Regions from separate parts of the Lactobacillus sp. 3B(2020) genome, predicted to be linked through region 2. Evidence: riboswitches for the same ligand, from Rfam matches in the RefSeq annotation. Region 2 holds a riboswitch; the other holds the start of a gene.

Region 1 (10,314 bases), 570 kb from region 2:
ATATAGAAAGCGCCTTCCGGTGTCGCCATTTCAAATCCAAGCGCCCGAAGTGCTTGGGCCATCAAGTTCCGCCGGTGTTCGTATTCTTGACGGAAAGCAATCGGGTCAGCTTGCCCATTTTGAATGGCTTCCAAAGCGGCCGCTTGGGCCGTATCGTTGATACAAGTGATCAAGAACGAATGCATCTTGGTAATTTGTTGAACCAATGCTTTTGGTCCCGCCAAGTAACCAAGGCGCCAGCCGGTCATGGCATGCGACTTTGATAATCCTGAAATCAAAATCGTTTGTTCCGGTAACTCTTCAATCATCGAGTAATGACGGTGATCATAAGTTAAGTCCCCGTATATTTCATCGGAAATTACCAAAAGATGGTGGCGCTTAATTACCGTTGCTAAAGCTTGTAATTCTGCTTGACCGTACGTCCGCCCCGTTGGGTTGACCGGGAAGTTCAATAAAATTGCCTTAACTGATGGGTTAGCTTCGATTGCCTTTTCTAGGCGCTCAGGAGTTAACACAAAATTATCATCCTTGGTATTTACTTCGACTGGAATGGCACCGTTATACGTCACAATTGGATTATATAAGGCATACCCAGGAGTGGGGATAATCACCTTATCACCAGGATTGAGTAAACTAAAGATCGTCGCCGTAAGGGCTTCAGTTGCCCCATTAGTAACCACCACTTCACCATCACCTTGGTATTCAACCCCAAAGCGATTTTTTAATTGATTGGCAATTGCTTGCCGTAGTGGTAACTTTCCCGCAGCCGTAGAGTAGTGAGAATCATTTGCTTCGATACTCTTGATAGCCGCTTGCTTAATGTGTTCTGGAACATCAAAACCGGGTTCTCCAAGGGTTAATTTCACTAACCCCGGAATTGATGAAATCTCCTGATCAAAAGCGCGAATCATCGCAGGGGGAGTTTGTTGTAAGGTCTTGTTTCCCATTCCTTGTAAGGCACTTGCTAATTGTGGCATAGACACCGTTCCTCTCTTATAAAATCTCTTCTAATCCAAAGACTAAGCTAGTTAATTGATTGGCTTTTTGTAAGGCAACTTTGACCCCACTCATAAAGGAAGCGCGGTCAAAGGAGTCTTGTCGAATCGTCAGTGCTTCCCCGGGACCCCCAAACAAAACTTGTTCGTGGGCAATGTAACCGGGAAGCCGGACTGCATGGACGGCTACTCCGTCAACATTAGCCCCCAAAGCACCCGAAACGGATTCTTCGCTCACCGTCGGTTGGGGCGCGCTCTGGCGACCAGCCGCAATCATTTGGGCCGTCGTCAAAGCCGTTCCAGATGGCGCATCTTTCTTGTCACCGTGGTGCATTTCAATCACATCAGCATCCGGGAAGTAAGCCGCTGCTTCCTTTGCAAACTTCATTAAGAGCACCGCACTCATCCCAAAGTTGGGGGCAATCAATCCACCTTGCCCATTTTCTTCAGCCAAGGCTTGGAGTTCAGCTACATCAGCTGAAGTTAATCCGGTCGTCCCGACAATTGGGGTAAAGCCATGCTGAAGGGCAAAAGTAACGTTTGCTTTGACTGCACTTGGTACCGTGAAGTCCAACCAAATCTCAGCAACCCCCGGTTCAATTTCAGCCAATGAATGATAAATTTGGGCCGTCGCAGGCATCTTCGTATCCGCATCGTGGGGCGCAAGCCCAGCCGTAATTTCAAACCCTGGCAGGTTGTTAACCAAATCGGTTGCGTAGCGGCCCATTGCTCCGGTATAACCAGCAATTAAAACCTTAGGCATTAAGGTCACCTCCTAAATCAAGGGGTAAGGCACCTTCTAAGGCGTGTGCTTCCAGGCCAAGAGCCGTTGCTAACTGAGATTTTTCTTCAGTATTCAAGGTGACGATTGGTAAACGGCAACCACCAACTTCAAAGCCTTGCGCGTTTAAAACCGCCTTAACTGGGGATGGCGATGGGAACATGAAAAGGGCCGCCATCTTTGGGGTTAACCACCGTTGTAAGCGCCCAGCCGTTGCAACATCGCCCCGGTCTAAAGCATCGTACATTGTCCGCATTTGTGTAGGATAAACGTGACCAGCAACCGAAATCACCCCAGCACCACCAATTACCTTGGTAAAGAGGGCTTGGGCATCTTCCCCGGAGAAGACCGCAAAATCATCTGGGGTTTGGTCAATTAACGCTTGCATTTCGGTTAAGCTGGCACACTGCTTTACTGCCACAATGTTTTCGTGATGAGAAAGTTCTACCAAGGTTGAAACTTCCATCTTGACTCCCGTCCGTCCTGGGATATTGTAGATCATTACCGGGATGTTGACTTCATCAGCAACCTTGGTAAAGTGAGCGATCATCCCCCGTTGGTTTGGCTTGTTGTAAGGAGGCACGACGACCAGGGCGACATCAATTCCATCAATTTCGGCAACTTCGTTTGTAAAAGCAATGGTTTCTGCGGTATTGTTGCTTCCCGTCCCGGCAATCACCGGTACCCGGCCATGAACATAAGCGCCAAAGTGCTTATAGAGAGCTAACTTTTCATCATGGCTCAAAGTTGGGGTTTCCCCAGTCGTTCCTCCAATCACAAACCCATTGGCTCCCTTTTCAAGGAGATGATCCGTTAAGCGATCCAAGGCTGGATAGTTAATTTGGTTATTCTCATCAAACGGGGTAATAATAGCAACCATAAAATCTGCAGCTTGTAAATTCATAAGCTTATCTCCTTTATTTTTCATTCATCCGCGCTGTTAAAAAACCAGTAATTGCCGTGACTCCTCGCTGAATAGACGCTTCCTTCGGTGTTAAGGTTGCCGAATGTAACTGCGCGTCATCTTCAACCCCCAGCCAAAACATCGTTCCCGGGAACTTGGCTAAGAGATAACCAAAGTCTTCCCCAGTCATTGCTGGCTTAGTTTCAATAAAATTAACTCCAGGCGCCGTTTGCATATAATTAATAAAACGTTTAGTTAGTGCCGGATTATTTTCAACCGGCCAGTAACCACCCTGGTTTAGTTCGAGCTTAACTTTAACGCCAAAGCTAACTTCAAGGCCTTGACAAAGGGCGCGCAGACGATCGTCAATCTTGAGGATCATTTCCTGGGTCAAACCCCGGATGGTACCTTCAAGGCGAGCATGGCCAGCGATAACGTTTCGAATCGTACCGGCTTCGACTTTTCCGATTGTAACCACGCCACTTTGAATCGGATCGATATTCCGAGAAACAATGGTTTGAATCTGCGTAACCAAGGTGGCCATTGCAACGACGGCATCGTTAGCGTCTTGCGGAAAGGCAGCGTGCCCGCCTTGACCTTCAATATCAATATTTAATTCTGTGGTTCCGGCAAATAAGGTTCCCATCCGACAACCGATAGCTCCAGCTGGTAGATCCGGATTATCGTGGAGCCCGTAAAATTCATCCGGTCGCCATTGGCCGTTAAAAATCCCCCGTTCGTAAGCTAGTTTCCCGCCATTTTCACTTTCTTCCGCTGGTTGAAAGAAGAAGAGCAAATTATCCTTGGGTTGGTGGCTGGCAAAGTAACTCAAGACACCTAAGGCAACGGTCATGTGGATATCATGGCCACAAGCGTGCATTACGCCAGGATGTTGCGAGGTAAAGGGTAAACCAGTTGCTTCAGTAACGGGCAAGGCATCAATATCAGTTCGATAACCAATCGTTCGTTGCGGGGCCGTTCCCTTAATCAATACCAGAAGCGCCGTTGGTAACTCAGCTGGCGTTTGAACTTCCATATAATCGGTCTGAAGTTGCGCAATCATTTTAAGCAAGTAAGCATGGGTTTCATGTTCTTTTAGGGCCAGTTCTGGAATTTGATGGAGGTGGCGGCGGATTTGAATTAATTCATTTTCACTTAGCATAATTACAACTTCCGTAAATCAGCTTCAAGGCCCGTCTTGCTAGTCGTTTGATCATCAACATCCTTGATGATCCGAGCTGGCACCCCAGCAACCACCTTACCAGCTGGAACATCTTCAACGACGACCGCTCCAGCCGCAACAACAGCGCCCTTGCCAATGTGAACTCCTTCAATTACCACGGCATTGGCCCCGATCAAGACATCATCATCAACCCGGACTGGTTGAGCACTCGCTGGTTCGACCACCCCAGCCAGGACAGTTCCGGCACCGATGTGGCAGTTTTTACCAACGATCGCCCGGCCACCAAGGATGGCTCCCATATCAATCATTGAACCTTCACCAACTTCAGCCCCAATATTAATGGTTGCGCCCATCATTACCACGGCATTATCGCCAATTACAACCTGGTCGCGAATGATTGCCCCCGGTTCGATCCGTGCATTAATTTCCTTCATATCCAACAATGGAACGGCTGAATTCCGCGCGTTATTTTCAATCCGGACACTAGTGAAGTCCGCTTTGTGCGAAGCCAAGAAGGGCTTAACAACTTTCCAGTCGCCGAAGAGCACCCCCGTTGTCGTTTCAATAAAGGGATCAGTACTTGCTGGAAATTCGACTTGGTCTAAATGCGGTCCCTTCAAGTAAACCTTAACCGGGGTTTTCTTTTCTGCAGTTGCGATGTAGTTAATGATTGATTGGGCATCAAGAGTTGCCATTTGTGTACCTCCATATAATAAGTAGAAATTTTCTTTTAAGCGTTTGGATAATCCTGATCATTTTGCACTAACTCGGCATAAGACTCGCGCTTTACAACAAGGTAACTTTTACCGTTTTCAACAAAGACGACTGCCGGGCGAGGATTCCGATTATAATTAGAAGCCATTGAGTAGCCGTAAGCGCCGGTAGCAAGCATCGCGAGGACGTCTCCTGGTTGGGTAGCCGGGAGCGGTTGCCCTTGGCTAAGAATATCACCAGATTCACAATACTTACCAGCAATCCGTACCGTTTCGACTGCTTTGGCCTTTGGATCCCGGGCCAAAATCGTTTCGTATTCTGCTTGGTAAAGAGCTGGCCGAATATTATCACCCATCCCCCCGTCAACGGAAACGAACGGCTTGAAACCTGGAATATCTTTTCGACTGCCAACGGTATAGAGGTTGTAGCCAGCAGGTCCCACTAAAGACCGTCCCGGTTCAATCCAGATGGCTGGCATTGGTAAATCAGCTTCTCCTGTGGCTGTTTTAATTTCATCAACGATCGTCTTAACAAAAGCTTCTGGTGCTTGAGGATGGTCAGCACTGACGTAGCGAATACCGAAACCGCCGCCGACATTGATAATTGCTGGGACATAAGCAAACTCAGTTTGGAAATGCTTAGCCACCGCAACTAACTTCTTAGCGACGCCGGCAAAGCCTTGCACATCAAAGATTTGCGAACCAATGTGGGCATGAATCCCGCGAACATCAAAGTGGTCATCGGCTAGGACGAGCTGCAGGGCACGATCAGCTTGTCCCGAAGCGAGGTCAAAGCCAAACTTGGAATCAACTTGTCCGGTTTGGATATACTCATTCGTATGAGCAGTAATACCTGGGGTTAACCGTAACATTACCGCTTGCTTTCGATTTCGTTTGGCAAGCAGTTCCTTTAACAGATCAATTTCGTGGAAGTTATCAATTACGATCATGCCGACCCCAGCATCAAGGGCTTCGCTTAATTCCTGTTTAGACTTATTATTCCCATGATAGCTAACCTTAGCCATTGGAAAGCCAGCACTTTTAGCTGTGTATAATTCACCGCCCGAAACAACATCGGCGTGGGCCCCTTCAGCTTTCATCACTTGGTAGATCGCTTTAATGGCCAAGGCCTTACTAGCAAATGAAACGGCGTAATCAACTCCGGCGGCTTCAAAAACTTGTTGGAAACGGTGAATCTGATCACGAATCTTAGTTACATCATAAGCAACTAACGGGGTTTGATACTGGTTAGCGAGCTCCAGACTATCAACGCCACCAATCATTAAGTGACCAGCATCGTTAACTTCCAATGGTTGACTTGTTTGTTGCATTCCTATCCTCCAATTCTGCCAGCAAAATAAAAAGCTCCGCGGTGGCGATGCACTGGGAGCTTACTAAGTCAATATCCTTAATAAAGTCGATAGCGCACCGCCGGCTCCTTTTGTCCGGCGACAGTCCGACATATCTTCTATGTCGACCCAGCTAATCACCTAGCCGTATCAGTGATCACTTCGGCAACCTCCCCTTTCACAATTTTTCATTGTTTTCGGCAAACTCGGAACTGCTACTCTTGTCAGTTGCGCCTCTTCGATTTAATGGTAGTTTATAATTATTTGTTGCTGACGTCAAGGGGTTTTTAATTTAACTTTAATTTTTTGTCAAAATCTACATATAAGTTCAAATTTTGAGCCCTTTAGTTCAACGTTTTACTAAAAAGTTATGACTTGCACTGCTTGAAATCAGTGTTAGAATTCTATTAAAATATTTTCGGAAATTGCTAAAGGAGTGCATAAATATGAAAGTCATTAAATTTGGGGGCAGTTCGCTTGCTAACGGAGCGGCCTTTGCGCAAGCAATCAGAATTATTCAGGCCGATCAAGACCGCAAGGTGATTGTGACTTCCGCACCCGGAAAAAGGGAATCGACTGATACAAAGGTCACTGACCTCTTGATTAAGTATGCGAATGAAGTTTTACAAGGGCAAGCTTATCAAGCCACGGTCACCCAAATTTTTGAGCGCTACCAGGCAATTGGGGATTACTTTAACTTACCAGCGGAAGCCTTGGCCCCCATTCACAAAGCCTTAGTAAATTTGCCAAATGGCAATTACCCCGCTGATTCATACTTAATGGCGACCTTTAAAGCGCATGGCGAACGATTAAATGCCCGGTTATTAGCCGCTATTTTAAATCACTTGGGCATCAAAGCCCGGTTTGCTGATCCGCAAGCTATCGGGATCATGGTTACGGGAACCCCGAACAATGCGGTGGTGGCGCCGGAAACCTACTACCGACTCCAAGACTTTAAGGTTGCTGATGATGAACGGGTAGTGGTTCCAGGCTTTTTTGGCTTTACGATGGCGGGCTACATTGCAACTTTTTCCCGGGGTGGGTCTGACATTACCGGAGCGATCCTTGCTCGTGGTCTGGGAGCTGAGAAATACGAAAACTTTACCGATGTTGACTCAATTTATGCGGTCGACCCAAAGTTAGTTGAACATCCAACCCCCATTAAGAAAATGACTTATCGCGAAATGCGGGAACTTTCTTATGCTGGTTTCTCAGTTTTCCATGATGAAGCTCTCTTACCGGTGATTGCGGCGGGAATTCCCATCAACGTTAAGAATACTTGGGCCCCAGAAAAACCGGGAACGCTGATCGTTCCGGATCACAATTTTCAGCCAAGCTCTCCCGTAACCGGGATTGCCGCGGGAAAGCACTTTGCTGCCCTTTACCTGCATAAATATCTCCTTAATAAGGAAGCCGGCTTCACCTTACAAATCTTAACGATTCTCCAAGAACATGACGTTTCTTATGAGCATATGCCATCCGGGATTGATGATATTACCATTGTCTTTGATAAGCATAAGTTAACGCCAGAAATCATTGACGAAATTTGCGATGAAATTCAAGCAACGGTTAATCCCGACCGTTTGGAATGGATTAATGACTTTGCCTTAATCACGGTCGTTGGCGAGGGAATGGCCACCTCCCCAACTGTGCCAGCGGAAATTCTTGGTATCCTAGCTAAAGAACACATTGCGATCCAAATGATTAACCAAGGGGCTTCCAAGATTGCCACCATGATTGGGGTCGACCCTACCGATACTAACCAGGCCATCAAGGCAATTAACCACCACTTCTTTAATTAAAGCGAGGAAAAACATGACAAAATTACTTAAAGTCCACGGTTCATTTAACCACTTTTTTATCTTAGATCAAACTGAACTTGACCAACCTTTGACCGATGCTGAATTAGTTACCTTAGGACAAAAGCTTTGTGCCCCGGCTAACGGGATTTTAAACGGGGCTGACGGGGTCCTTGTGGTTAATAAGTCTGATCACGATGATGTCCTTGGCCAAATGCGGGTAATCAACGCTGACGGGAGTGAAGCTTCCATGTGTGGCAACGGCTTGCGGACCGTTGCTCGCTACTTAAGTGAAAAAACTGGCCAAACCGAGTTTAAGGTTGAAACCAAGCAAGCCGACCTCACGGTTAAAAAGCAAGCCGATTTTGCTACCGGTGTGCCTGCCTTTGCCGTTGAAATTTCGCCCGTCCGTTTTAATGCCGCGGCCTTACCATTTGAAAAGCTTGGGCGTGACCGTATCATTGATGATTACCTTCCAGAGCTTGCGCCGGGAGTGAAATTTACCAGTTTAGCAGTCCCTAATCCCCACTTAATTGCCTTTGGGGATGAAGATCTATTGGTTGGTCCAATGATGAAGGAACTTGGGGAATATCTTAACGGGAAAAATCCATACTTTACTGATGGGGTTAACCTCAACTTCGCTAAGATTCTGGGACCAAATGAGCTCTTTGTCCGGACCTTTGAACGAGGAGTTGGGTTTACTAACGCCTGTGGGACGGGGATGTCCGCAACAAGTTTGGCCTTTGCCTTAACCCATCCGGATTTAGGCCACTTTGAAACCCCAATTAAGGTTTATAATCCTGGTGGCATGGTACAAACGGTCCTGCACTTTACCAACCATCGTTACTTCATTGAATTAATTGGAAATGCCACGGTTACCCATACCCTTACCGTTGATGAAACCCACTTACACCAAGCCGACTTCACTGCCGATGATTTTGACATCACGATGACTAGTGAAGATGAAGCTTACCATCAATTCGTCACCAGCTTACCCAAGCCAGTAACAGTAAACGTAAAAGATTAGCTAATTTGTCAAACCAATAGCTGTAGAAGACTGCGAAAAAACGAAAAGACCACTAACTTAAAGGTTACAACAGGGCCAAGAGGACATCGCCTTCATGATTATCGGCATTATCCTCCAGGGCCTTGCAGAGGTTCACAAACGACAGAAAAACCTGTCTAACTCACCCACCTTAACCTTTATTAGTGGCCCTTTTTTATTATTTAGTTGATCACACCAGTATAATCGCCGAATAGCCACTGCCTTCCTTGCTATCCGATTCGGTCTGGTATGGTTTCAAAAACGAAATCGTTTTATTCAAAGCACAGGCGCTTAATCGCTTCTGCATAGATATCCATTGTCTTATACATGCTAGCAAGCGGCCATTGTTCGTTCGCTTGGTGCATAAAGTCTGGTACATCTGGCAACATGGCCCCAAAGGCCACACAATTATGCATGGTTCGGGCAAAGGTTGCCCCACCAGAAATCGTTGGTTCAGCAGTTTGATCACCGGTCTTTTCCCGGTAAACGGCCATTAAGGTCTTTACCAAAGCACTATCCTTTGGCACAAACAATGGCGCTAAGTAGTCGTAATCTTCATAATGAAGATCAAATTTCTTAACCCGCGCATCAAGTTGCTTGATAATTTGTTCTTTGGAAATTGTTGCTGGTAAGCGTAAGTCAATTTGGAGCCGCGTTTCTTTTTCATTCACATTAAAGGTTGAAATATTAAAGGTTAATTGCCCCGATTCATCTTCAATCTTCCCTAAAACATTCTCCCCCGTTGCATCTTCTTTGAAGAGCTCACCAATAAACTTCAAGGGTTTGAAATCAAAAACATCGTTCATTGCAATTAATAAACGCAAAACTGCATTGGTTCCTTGAGGAGCATTCATAGCGTGGACTGACTTTCCCAAGACTGCAACCTTGCTGTCAGTTGCTTCAAATTCAAAGTTGTGCTTTTTAAGCGCCGCAACAACGGCAGCTAACTTTGGCCCCGCGTATTCGGCCTTTGCCGGAACCGCATTAAAAGCATTATCCATCTTTAAGCTAAATTGGTCGGTCCCTGGTCCAACCAAATAAGCCTGAAGGAGGCCTTTTTCAGCATAGATCAATGGGAATTCCGCATCAGGCGCAATCCCAGCATCAATTGGAGATTCTTTTTCGTTATACTTGGCAATTCCGCGCCAAAGAATTTCTTCGTCGGTCCCAAAAATGAAACGAATCTTTTGCTTCAAGTGATAACCGGCATCTAGCAAAGCCTTAACGGCATACAAAGCCGCAATCGTTGGTCCCTTATCATCTTGGGCGCCCCGACCAATGAGCTTGCCATCCTTAACTATTGGTTGAAAAGGATCGGTATCCCAAGCCGTTAAATCTCCTGCGGGGACGGTATCTAGGTGACCGATAATCCCGAAGGTTGGCCCAGTTTCTCCGATTTCGGCATAACCATAGTAGCCAGCTGGATCAGTATAAGTCCGAAAACCTAATTGATCACATAAAGCCATCATCTGATCTAAGGCTTGCCGAATACCTGGTCCAAATGGAGCGCCAGACTCAGCTGGTTGGTTATATGACGGTTGGGCA
Region 2 (10,314 bases):
GATCAACTTCTTCTAGTGGGATCAACTTAGAACCGTAACGAAGCTTGTAGTAGAAGAACAAGATCACAACAATCGGTAAACTCATGTAGGTGATCAAGATGTTTGACCAATCAAGCTTAACAAAGGCATCAATATTTTGCCCAGCAATTACGATGATACAAAGGATGAAGGCAAAGATTGGCCCGAAGGGGAAGAGCAAAGCGTGGTACTTTAATTCACTCAAATCATGTCCTTGAGCAATGAAAGCCCGCCGAAAGCGATAGTGACTAATTGCGATCCCAAACCAAGCGATGAAACCACACAAACCGGAAGCAGCTACAAGATAGTTGTAGGCTTCTGGCCCAATAAATTGAGTTAGCCAAACAAGTACGCCGACCACCGTCGTTCCAAGCAAACCATAGATTGGAATTCCCCGCTTGTTAACAATTCCAAAAATCCTCCAAGCGAAGCCTTCCCGCGCTTGGGAATAAAGCATCCGGGTTGAAGCATACATCCAGGAATTAGCTGATGAGATAACCGCAACCAAGATCACCGCGTTCATCACGCTAGCTGCGGCAGCGAGACCGGCCCGTTGGAAAATCAAGGTAAATGGACTCGTAACGACGTCTTGAACATCGGCACTCAACAAGTTCTTGTTGGTATATGGCAAAATAACGGCAATCACAAAAATCGTCAAAATGTAGAACAACAGGATCCGCCAGAAAGTTGACTTAATGGCTTCTGGAACGGACTTTTCTGGATGAGCTGATTCCCCAGCTGCAATCCCAATCATTTCTGTCCCTTGAAATGAGAACCCGGCAACTAGGAAAACTGTAATAATTCCTGGGAACCCATGGACAAATGGTGCATCCTTATAGGTAAAGTTCCGCATTCCAATTGGGGCCTTACCACCCATAATTCCAAAGATCACAAGGACCCCAACAATTAAGAAGGCAACCACGGCCAAGACCTTAATTAAAGCTAACCAGAACTCGGTTTCCCCGTAGGAACGAACTGAAAGGTAATTAATCACGAAGATAACTAAGAAAATTGCCCCACTAAACATCCAGGCCGGCACGTGTGGGAACCAGAAGTTCATAACAATCCCAACAGTCGTGATTTCAACCGGTACGGTAATTGCCCCGTTAAACCAATAATTCCAGCCGAGAGCAAATCCCATTGCCGGACTAACAAATTTACCAGCATAAGCGGCAAATGATCCCGTTAAGGGAATGTAGGTCGCCATTTCGGCTAAACTGGTCATCAGGAAGTAGACCATTACCCCCATAACCGCATAAGCAAGCAAAGCACCCCCAGGTCCGGCAGTTGTAATTGCGGAACCCGAAGCGATGAAGAGTCCCGTCCCAATCGAGCCCCCAAGGGCAATCATGGTTAAGTGACGGGTTTGGAGGGACCGCTTAATTTGTCCTTCACCATTTCCATCCATAACTAATTCCTCCTAAATTAATCTTGAATAATTGTATAAGAAAAGGGGCTAACCACCAAACGCTCGGTCAACCCCACTATTAATTAGTACGATCGTAGAAGCGCTCCGCGACTTTCGCGACAGTCCGGCGTCTCTTAAACGTCGGCCCAACCAATCGCTTAGCAAGGAACGCTTGGTTTCGGCACCATTCCCTTTCCACCGCCTTTCGGTACTTGCTTACCTCGGTCGGTTTACTCTTGAAGGATGCAACCTCTTCTTAAATAATCTTATTTATTATAACGGGGATCTGTTTTTTATGCAAGCAAAGGGATCCCTTCCTGATCACCGCTGATACTCAAGCCAAGTTGCCGACTTAGCAATTTGTTGAAAGCCACACTTAACCAAAATCCGTTGAGAGGCCACGTTTTGTGGTTCAACCCTAGCAAACCAATGATCATCTGGATTAGCTTTAAGAAAGTCCGCAACTGCACGTCCCATAATTCCTTTGTGCCACTCATTTTGACGAAGTAAATATCCTAATTCCGTTTGCTTTTCATTAAATGGAAAGGCAGAGATTAGGCCGATTAAATCATTTCCGCGCCAGATCCCCCAAAGTCGCTGTTGGCTAAGCCAATTATTTAATGCCCAAACTTGGACGTTGCGGTCCGCAACCAAGGTTATCCCCGCTGCCAGTGCCAATGCCTGGTCACTAAGTAACGCTTGCACTTTAAGAAGATCATCCGGAGTTAACCAGCATCCCTTTTCTTGAACTTGATTCTGCACTATAATGCCCCCAGATAAAATTTTTGAAAGAAGTGTTAATATGGAAATTTTAACTCAATCCCTCAAGAGCGCCAAGCGAGCAACCCAAGCAACCATGACGGCATACTTACAAACCCCAACTCCTAATAGTGAAGTTCAAGTCTTCGAACCCCTTTTGATCATTCCAGGTGGTTCAATGACTCATATTCCCGAAGAAGAGACCGAAAAGACAGCGTTAGCGTTCTCAGCTAAAGGCTATGCGGTTTTCATTCTCCGCTACACCTTTGTTAGTCAACAAACGCCCCTTTATCCGGCCCCAGTACTTGATGTTGCGGAAGCTGTTCACCAAATCAAGCTTCACCAGTCTGAATGGCACCTAAACAATCGCCTTCACCTAATGGCCTTTTCCGCTGGGGGACAAATCGCCGGCCTTTACAACGACTATTGGGATAGTGAATGGCTCACCAAGGCAAGTGGCTATTCTGCAAGTGACCTCAGTTTCACTGACCTTGTTTTAGGATATCCCGTTATTGATTTTGATGCCGGCTTTCCAACTGACCAAACGACTCGCAATCAATGGACAGATGATCCCGCCTTCTTTAGCGCTAGTCATCACGTCACTGCTACTAACCGGCCAACTTTTATTTGGGCAACAGTTGACGATCCAATCGTTCCTGTCCAAAACAGTTTAAATTATTTTCTCGCTCAACAAGCCCAAAATATTTCCCAGGAAATTCATTTATTTGAGCATGGTCCTCACGGCATGGACATCGCCAACGGCTTGGTTGCTCATCATCCAGAAGGTAACCAACCCCACGTTGCCCACTGGGTTGACATGGCTTGCGAATGGATGAAATCAGATCATCATCAATTTTAAATTCAGTTAATAATTAGTCACTACCTCGACTGGAAATTTGAGATGAAAAAAGAGGGTGAGAAGAAACGCGAGGCTTCTTCTCACCCTCTTTATCATCTCCGAATGTTACTCAGTAACTAAGGTCAAAAAGCACGGCCTTAGCAGATCAGGGCGAACGCAAGGTCGATGCTAATGAATCAACCTGCGTTCTGCTTATCCCAACCAGGCCATCAAGGAGTTTTTCCCTATCTGCAAAATATCACAAATAAGTAAGTGTTGAAACGATTATTCCGCCAGTGCCGCCTTAATATTAGCGAGGCTAACTTCAGCGGTACTGTTAAAGATGACCTTAGCGGCTTTCAATTGAGAACCGATCCCAATTGAAAGTTCTCCGGCCCCATTAATTGATTCAATCCCAGCACTAGAATCTTCTAAACCGGCGACTTGGTTAGCAGGTAAATCAAGAATTTCAGCGGCCCGGGCAAAAATTTCGGGATCGGGTTTCCCGGCATGCAAGGTTGCTGGATCTACAATTCCCACAAAGTAATCAGTAAGCCCAAGGTACTTTAAAATCTTCGGGGCATTCTTTGAAGCGGAAGCCAAGGAAAGCTTGTAGCTGTTGGCAACTAATTCATCTAAGAAAGCCTTCATCCCCGGTAAAATATCATCAGGAGTTAAAGTAGCAATTAATTTGCCATAGTTTTCGTTCTTTTCCGCGGCCAAAGCTTCTTTTTCGGCTTGGGTGTAGTCATTTTCGTGGCCACCAGCTTTTAGAATCATTTCTAAGGAGTCCATCCGGCTAACCCCTTTTAAGGCTTCTTGTAATTCTGGTGTCCAAGTGGTACCAACTTTATCAGCAGTTTGATGCCAAGCTTGGCTGTGGAATTTTGCTGTATCCGCAATTACCCCATCTAAGTCAAAAGCAAATCCTTTTAATTCTTCAAATTTCATTTGTTTTCCTCCAAGATTCAAACAGGGCCAAGAAAGTTATTTCTCCGCCCTGTTTTTTATTCAGAAATTTTGTCTACTTTAATTCAAGGTCCTTACCAGCCATTTCGATGACTAATGGTTCCCCACTAATCAATTCGGCCTTAGCCCCATTTTGGTCAACGGTAATTTCAATAACCCGACCGCGGAATTGTTGCCGGAATTGGTAGGAATCCCACTTCTTTGGTAAGAATGGTTTGTAGGAAAGCTTACCATCACGAACCCGCATCCCCGCAAATCCTTGAACAATGTCAATCCAGCTCCCAGTCATCGAAGTAATGTGGAGCCCGTCAGCCGTATCGTTGTTGTAGTTATCAAGGTCTAGCCGTGCAGACCGTTCGTACATTTCAACGGCCTTGTCTTCGTAACCAATATCAGCAGCGATGACTGAGTAAACGGAAGCTGACAGACTTGATTCGTGAACCGTAAATTGTTCATAGAAATCGAAGTTCCGCTTCTTTTCTTCTGGGGTAAAGTCATCCATAAAGTCCCAAATTCCTTGAATAACGTCCCCTTGCTTAACGTAAGGTGACCGTAAGATCTTATCCCATGACCAGTTTTGGTTCAATGGTAATTGATCACTTGGAATTTCGCCCACTGGAACTAGATCCTTATCCATAAAGCCGTCGTTTTCAGGGAAGATCCGCCGTTCTTCGTCGTAAGGAAGGTACATATTATCAACAATCGACTTCCACTTCCGCTTTTCATCTTCACTAACGGCTAAGTCGGCTGCGACTTCCTCGTCAACTTCTTCAAGTACTTCAAGGGTGTACTTCAAAGTCCACTGACAAAGAAGGTTCGTGTACCAGTCGTTGTTTACGTTGTTATCGTATTCGTCGGGACCGGTAACCCCGTGGAGCATGTACTTGTTTGCCCGTTGAGAGTAGTGAACCCGGTCAGCCCAGAACCGTGAGATTTCGGTTAAGACCTTTACCCCTTCGTGAAGAACATAGGACTTGTCACCGGTGTAGTTAGTGTAATTATAGATGGCATAAGCAATGTCACCATTCCGGTGAATTTCTTCAAAAGTAATTTCCCATTCGTTGTGGCACTCAATCCCATTGAAGGTCACCATTGGGTATAAGGCCCCAGCTAAGCCTTGTTCCTTTGCATTGACGTAAGCCCCATCTAATTGGTTATACCGGTACATCAATAAATTCCGGGAAACTTCGGCGTTGGAAACCCCTAGGTAAACTGGTAAACAGTATGCTTCAGTATCCCAGTAAGTTGCCCCACCGTACTTTTCACCAGTAAAGCCCTTTGGACTAATGTTAAGCCGGTAATCATTTCCGTAGTAAGTTGAGAAGAGTTGGAAGAGGTTGAAACGAATCCCTTGTTGGGCCCCTTCATCCCCATTAATCTTCACATCCGACTTGTCCCACCGAGCTTGCCATTCAGCTTCGTGATCCTTTAAAAGATCCGCAAAGCTCCGGACATCCAATTGGGCACTCAATTCATCAACCCGGTTAACCAAAGCTTCTTGAGTATCAAAATCACGGGAAGTTGCAACCACTGTCCGCTTTTCAACAATCGTGCTTTCCCCAGCAGCCAAGTCAGCTTCAAAGATATTGGCAACTTCTTTTTCACTGACTTGGTCCTTTAAGTGACTGAGCGTGGTCTTGGTAGTCGTCTTCATTGCCACCGTAAATTGTGGGGTTCCAAAATCATTTGGCTTAGTCTTAGAAACTAACAGGGCATGATTGTCGTTAGCGGTATGATCCAAAATATCCCAGAATTGTTCATCGTAGTTAGCATCTTCATTGTAGACGTCACCATTAATCGCACTCGTTACCGTTACCTTAACCGCTTGATCAGAAAGGTTCTTAATCGTTACTTGTTGACCAACTAATTCCTTTTGTACTGCACTGACAAAGCGGACAAATTCGAAATGTAACTTAGCGCCACCAATTTCAACGTTGAAGGTCCGGGTAAAGGTCCCGTGCTTCATATCTAAATCGAGACTAAAGTCAGTTGGTGTTTGCTTAGCCAAATCAAGCGCTTCACCATTGACCGCGATTGGTAACTTCAAGAAGTTGACAGCATTGATCATCTTTCCAAAGTACTTTGGATAACCATTTTTCCACCAACCAACCCGGGTCTTGTCAGGGAACCAAACCCCGCCAAGGTAAACCCCTTCCATCTTGTCTGCGGAGTAACCTTCTTCAAAGAAACCCCGCATCCCAAGATTTTCGTTGGCTAAACTGGTCATTGATTCTTGGAGTCGCTTATCTTCTGGTGACCAGGTACTTGTTTTTACGTGCCATGGTGCAATATCAAAAGTTTGTTTCATTGGTAAAATTCCTTTCTCACTAAGCAGGTAAATTATTCAGCAAAAGTTTCCTTAATCGTCGTAACACTCAATGCCCCACATGCCAAGACAATCCCGGCAAGTAAGAACATGTTTACTTGGGAACTACCAAGTAATGGGAAGAGAGCAAAACTTGCAAGGGAAGCCACGATTTGTGGTAAACAAATTGATCCATTAAAGAGGCCTAAGTAAGTCCCCATGTGCTTCCCGGAAAGGGCGTTAGTAACGATCGTTAATGGGTAAGTGTTCATTCCGGCCCAAGCAATCCCAACTAAGACGAATGAAATGATCAAAGCCCCTTGTGAGTGAATGAAGAAGACAGAAATAAATCCAAGGGCCCCAAGCAAAAGAGTCGTTGCGTAACCAGCTTTGTGGTACTTGTTTGGTACCTTGGCCAAGATGTATGAACATACCACGGCAGCAATTGATTGAACGGCAGCTAAAACCCCGTACCAGTTACCGGCCGCTTGGTAAGCAGCCGAAGTTGCATTGGTCGTGTTCCAAACGTTCTTGGCGATTGCTCCAGCTGAATAAGTCCAGAGGTATTGGAACGCAAACCAACAGAAGAATTGAACTAAGGTAACAGTCCAGAAGGCCTTTGGTGCTTGCTTAAGGAGGGTAAACCAGTTACCTCCTTCCGTGTTATCACTTTCTTCAATTCCGTGGTAACGAGCGTAAGTAGCTGGATCATATTCTTTAACCCGGAAAACCGTAAAGGCACTCGTAATAATTAACAAAGCGGCCCCAACATAGAAAGAAACAACTACGGATTGTGGCACAACCCCTTTTTTAGCGGTATTAGCAACACCCAACCAAGTCAAAAGGAATGGGAAGATCGCAGCTAAAACTGCCCCGGTGTTGGATAAGAAACTTTGGATCCCGTAAGCATAACTCTTTTGATCATCATTAACCATATCCCCAACCATCATCTTAAATGGTTGCATAGCTACGTTGGAAGAAAGATCCAAGAAAGCGACGGTAATCGCCCCAAACCAAAGCGCCGCTAAAGAGCCATACCCGAAGCCAAAACTACCTGAGTTTGGCAACAGTAACATCACAATTACGGCAACTAAAGTCCCTAAAATCAAATAAGGTAAGCGCCGCCCCCCAAGTTTCGGTGCCCAAGTCCGGTCAGAATAGTAACCAACGATTGGTTGCACAATTAGACCAGCTAGTGGTGGCAAAATAAAGAACCATCCTAAATTGTTAGGGTCAGCTCCGATGGTTTGAAAGATTCGTGACATTTGAGAACTTTGAAGGGTAAAGGCAGTTTGAACCCCCAAGAACCCGAAGTTGATCATCCAAATCATGCTCTTAGACAAGGCTGGTAACCCTGCTGATGACTTTTCACTCATATCTTCAATCTCCTTCTTCTTGTTTAACCAAGAACTATTAGCATCTAGAAAATAATTGCAAGAGATTCGTGTAAGCGCTTCATAAATCTTTTCAAGTATCAATATACCAGAGCTCTCCAATTTGTGCAACCGTTTGCGCAACTTTTTTTGCAACCGGTTGCACAAAAGTTATCACTTAAAAAGGGTTTAATCCCCCGATGCACTAGGCATTTAGGAATTAAACCCTGATCAAAATTTTTCTTTAACTTTTTCGTTTACTAATCAATAATCTTAAAACCAACTAATTGGCTTTGCGTTTTACGATTGAATAATAACTGAACCGCTTTAGCTCCTAATTTCCGCGGCATCATATCAACCTTAATTGCCGTTGGGCTAGCTAGGCTGAGCAAGCGGCTCCGATTAAAACAGATTGCTGGTAAGTTAGTTGGCCAGTTAATCGTTGTAAGTTGGTTATAGAAGCGCAAAAGATTAATGTCATCCACGGAAATGATTGCGTCAACCGTAGGATGTTCGCGAAAAAACGCTTTGGGATCGTTTTTTTCTAATTCGTACACTAGCGGTGTTAACCCCTTAGCCAACATTGCTTCTTGATACCCAATTTCGCGATCCTGTTCATACTGCCATTTTTTGGCGGAACGAACTAAAATTGGAGCCGTGGCTTGCTTATGCTCTAAAAGGTAACTAGTTGCTTTCCTTCCCGCTAAGATATTATCGTTGTTGATGTAACGGTCGGTTGTTTGCGTTGGCTGACCAACCACCACAAAGTTTTGGCCGGTTTTTCGAAGATAATCGGCTATCGGATCTTTCTCTTCAGCATAAAGAATCAAAAAATTATGAACTTTGGATTGTTCAACCATCGCCTGAACGTTTTTTAGCAGGCTAGCCTTATCCTGACAAATTGCAGTTGCCAAGACATAGTTTTTATCCACTAGTTCCGTGTTTGCTCCCCGAATAATATCAAGTTGAAAAGGATTTGCCGGCGCTGTTTCATTTGTAACCGGAAAAACTACTCCCACAATATTGACTTCCCCCTTTGAGAGGGCCTTGGCTGAACTATTTGGTTGGTAGTTTAATTGTTCGGCAATTGCCTTTACCTTGGCAATAGTCGCATCACTGATCCGTGGATTATCATTTAACGCCCGCGAAGCTGTCGAAACCGAAACCTGGGCTGCCTTGGCGACATCCTTAATTGTACTCATTTTATCCACCCCATATTTCCCAGGAAATAATTTACTTTTTGTGCCCATATCTCTCTGCTAGTATAAAGAATCTAATGATCTTTGCTATTTTCAATTAAAAAGAGGCTAGTTTGGACTTCCATCCTTCGCTAACCTCAATTGATTAAACGTATGAATTACTTACAAACTTCCAACGACTTAATATCGGCGCAAAGATTACATACAGATATTCTGCAATCTGAAGCCAAGCATATGCTAAGAGCATTGCACCAATTGTGTCGGTTGGAAAATGAGCATATAAGTAAACCCGGGAGATTGCCAATAAAGCAACATAAAAAACTAACAATATTTGGCAAATCACTCGCAGGGATTCACTTTGAATAATCGGCACGACAACTAACATTAAAATCCCGGCAATTAAAAAACCACCTAAAACGTGACCACTTGGGAAAGAAAAACCATTGTCGGCTGCCATATGTTGTGCTGGCCGCGCCCGCTTAATCACATGTTTGACAATCGCTCCTAAAACATCGCCCCCAAGAATAACTCCCAAAGTCCAAAGAGCCGGAATTTTATACTTAAATCCCCAAAGTAAGAAGGCAATGATGAAAGCCCAGACTAGATCCATCTTTGGGCTCCCAATAAAGGAAATTAGGGTCATCACAACCTTCATCCCCCCAGTTGCGTTAGGATGATTATTGGTAAAGAGGGTTTGTAAAACCGAATCAAGAGTGCCGATTAACATGGTACTTTTATAAACCATTGCGGCAATTACAATAAATAGGACCGCACTAACGAGGAGGCGTTGCCACCTTTTTGCATCATTTTGAATTAACATTTCAATCTCCTAAGCTAGATTTCACTGGGAATGAGTATACCACATTTTCATGTTGTTACTCGCTCTTCATCCGCTTTTACCAAAAATTTAAGACTTTACTTCATTAATAAAAATATTATGTGAGGCTTTAAAAGAAATACTGATCGTTTTCTGGTCACTGAGTTGCTTAACCACCAATGGGCCTTCAAAAGGCTCGTGCTTGATAACTTCAAAACGATCATGGAGTTGAATGCCTAACTCACTAAGATAAGTTAGTAATTCGTGATTATCCAAGAACCGTTCGATTGTGATTATCTCACCATCTTTAGCATCAGATAAGAGACGATGACTAACGTTTTTAAATTCGCCAGCTGCATTGGGAATCATACCACCATGAGGACAACTTTCGGGATGGCCTAAAAAGTCATCTAACGCCGTTGCTAGGCGGTCACTTGTTTCGTGTTCCAGGACTTCGGCTTCAGGATGAACATCGGCCACACTATACCCTAGTTTATCAACCAAAAAAGTTTCCCAAAGGCGATGCTTACGAACTAATTCAGCTGCCACTTTAAAACCATGTTCCGTTAACTGAATCCCGGCATATGGTTGATGGGTAACTAAGCCCTCTTCATCTAACTTAGTAATC

The links. A riboswitch is a leader RNA that binds a small molecule or an ion and turns the genes downstream of it on or off. The one in region 2 is predicted to bind lysine.
Region 1: linked by a shared signal. The riboswitch ahead of lysA (diaminopimelate decarboxylase) and the one ahead of GTO83_RS09080 (amino acid permease) in region 2 are both predicted to bind lysine.

The regions. Positions count from the first base shown of each region.
Region 1 is NZ_CP047410.1:1,235,979-1,246,292, forward strand. Features, by position in the region: gene GTO83_RS06080 (aminotransferase class I/II-fold pyridoxal phosphate-dependent enzyme) at 1-977, opposite strand, end outside; gene dapB (4-hydroxy-tetrahydrodipicolinate reductase) at 994-1,758, opposite strand; gene dapA (4-hydroxy-tetrahydrodipicolinate synthase) at 1,751-2,680, opposite strand; gene GTO83_RS06095 (N-acetyldiaminopimelate deacetylase) at 2,694-3,842, opposite strand; gene dapD (2,3,4,5-tetrahydropyridine-2,6-dicarboxylate N-acetyltransferase) at 3,845-4,558, opposite strand; gene lysA (diaminopimelate decarboxylase) at 4,594-5,907, opposite strand; lysine riboswitch at 5,989-6,172, opposite strand; gene GTO83_RS06110 (aspartate kinase) at 6,372-7,727, shown strand; gene dapF (diaminopimelate epimerase) at 7,741-8,751, shown strand; gene GTO83_RS06120 (M20 family metallopeptidase) at 9,042-10,314, opposite strand, start outside.
Region 2 is NZ_CP047410.1:1,805,646-1,815,959, forward strand. Features, by position in the region: gene GTO83_RS09080 (amino acid permease) at 1-1,426, opposite strand, end outside; lysine riboswitch at 1,517-1,689, opposite strand; gene GTO83_RS09085 (GNAT family N-acetyltransferase) at 1,748-2,188, opposite strand; gene GTO83_RS09090 (alpha/beta hydrolase) at 2,229-3,044, shown strand; gene pgmB (beta-phosphoglucomutase) at 3,309-3,974, opposite strand; gene GTO83_RS09100 (glycoside hydrolase family 65 protein) at 4,048-6,300, opposite strand; gene GTO83_RS09105 (SLC45 family MFS transporter) at 6,333-7,673, opposite strand; gene GTO83_RS09110 (LacI family DNA-binding transcriptional regulator) at 7,931-8,872, opposite strand; gene GTO83_RS09115 (phosphatase PAP2 family protein) at 9,015-9,689, opposite strand; gene GTO83_RS09120 (metal-dependent transcriptional regulator) at 9,777-10,314, opposite strand, start outside.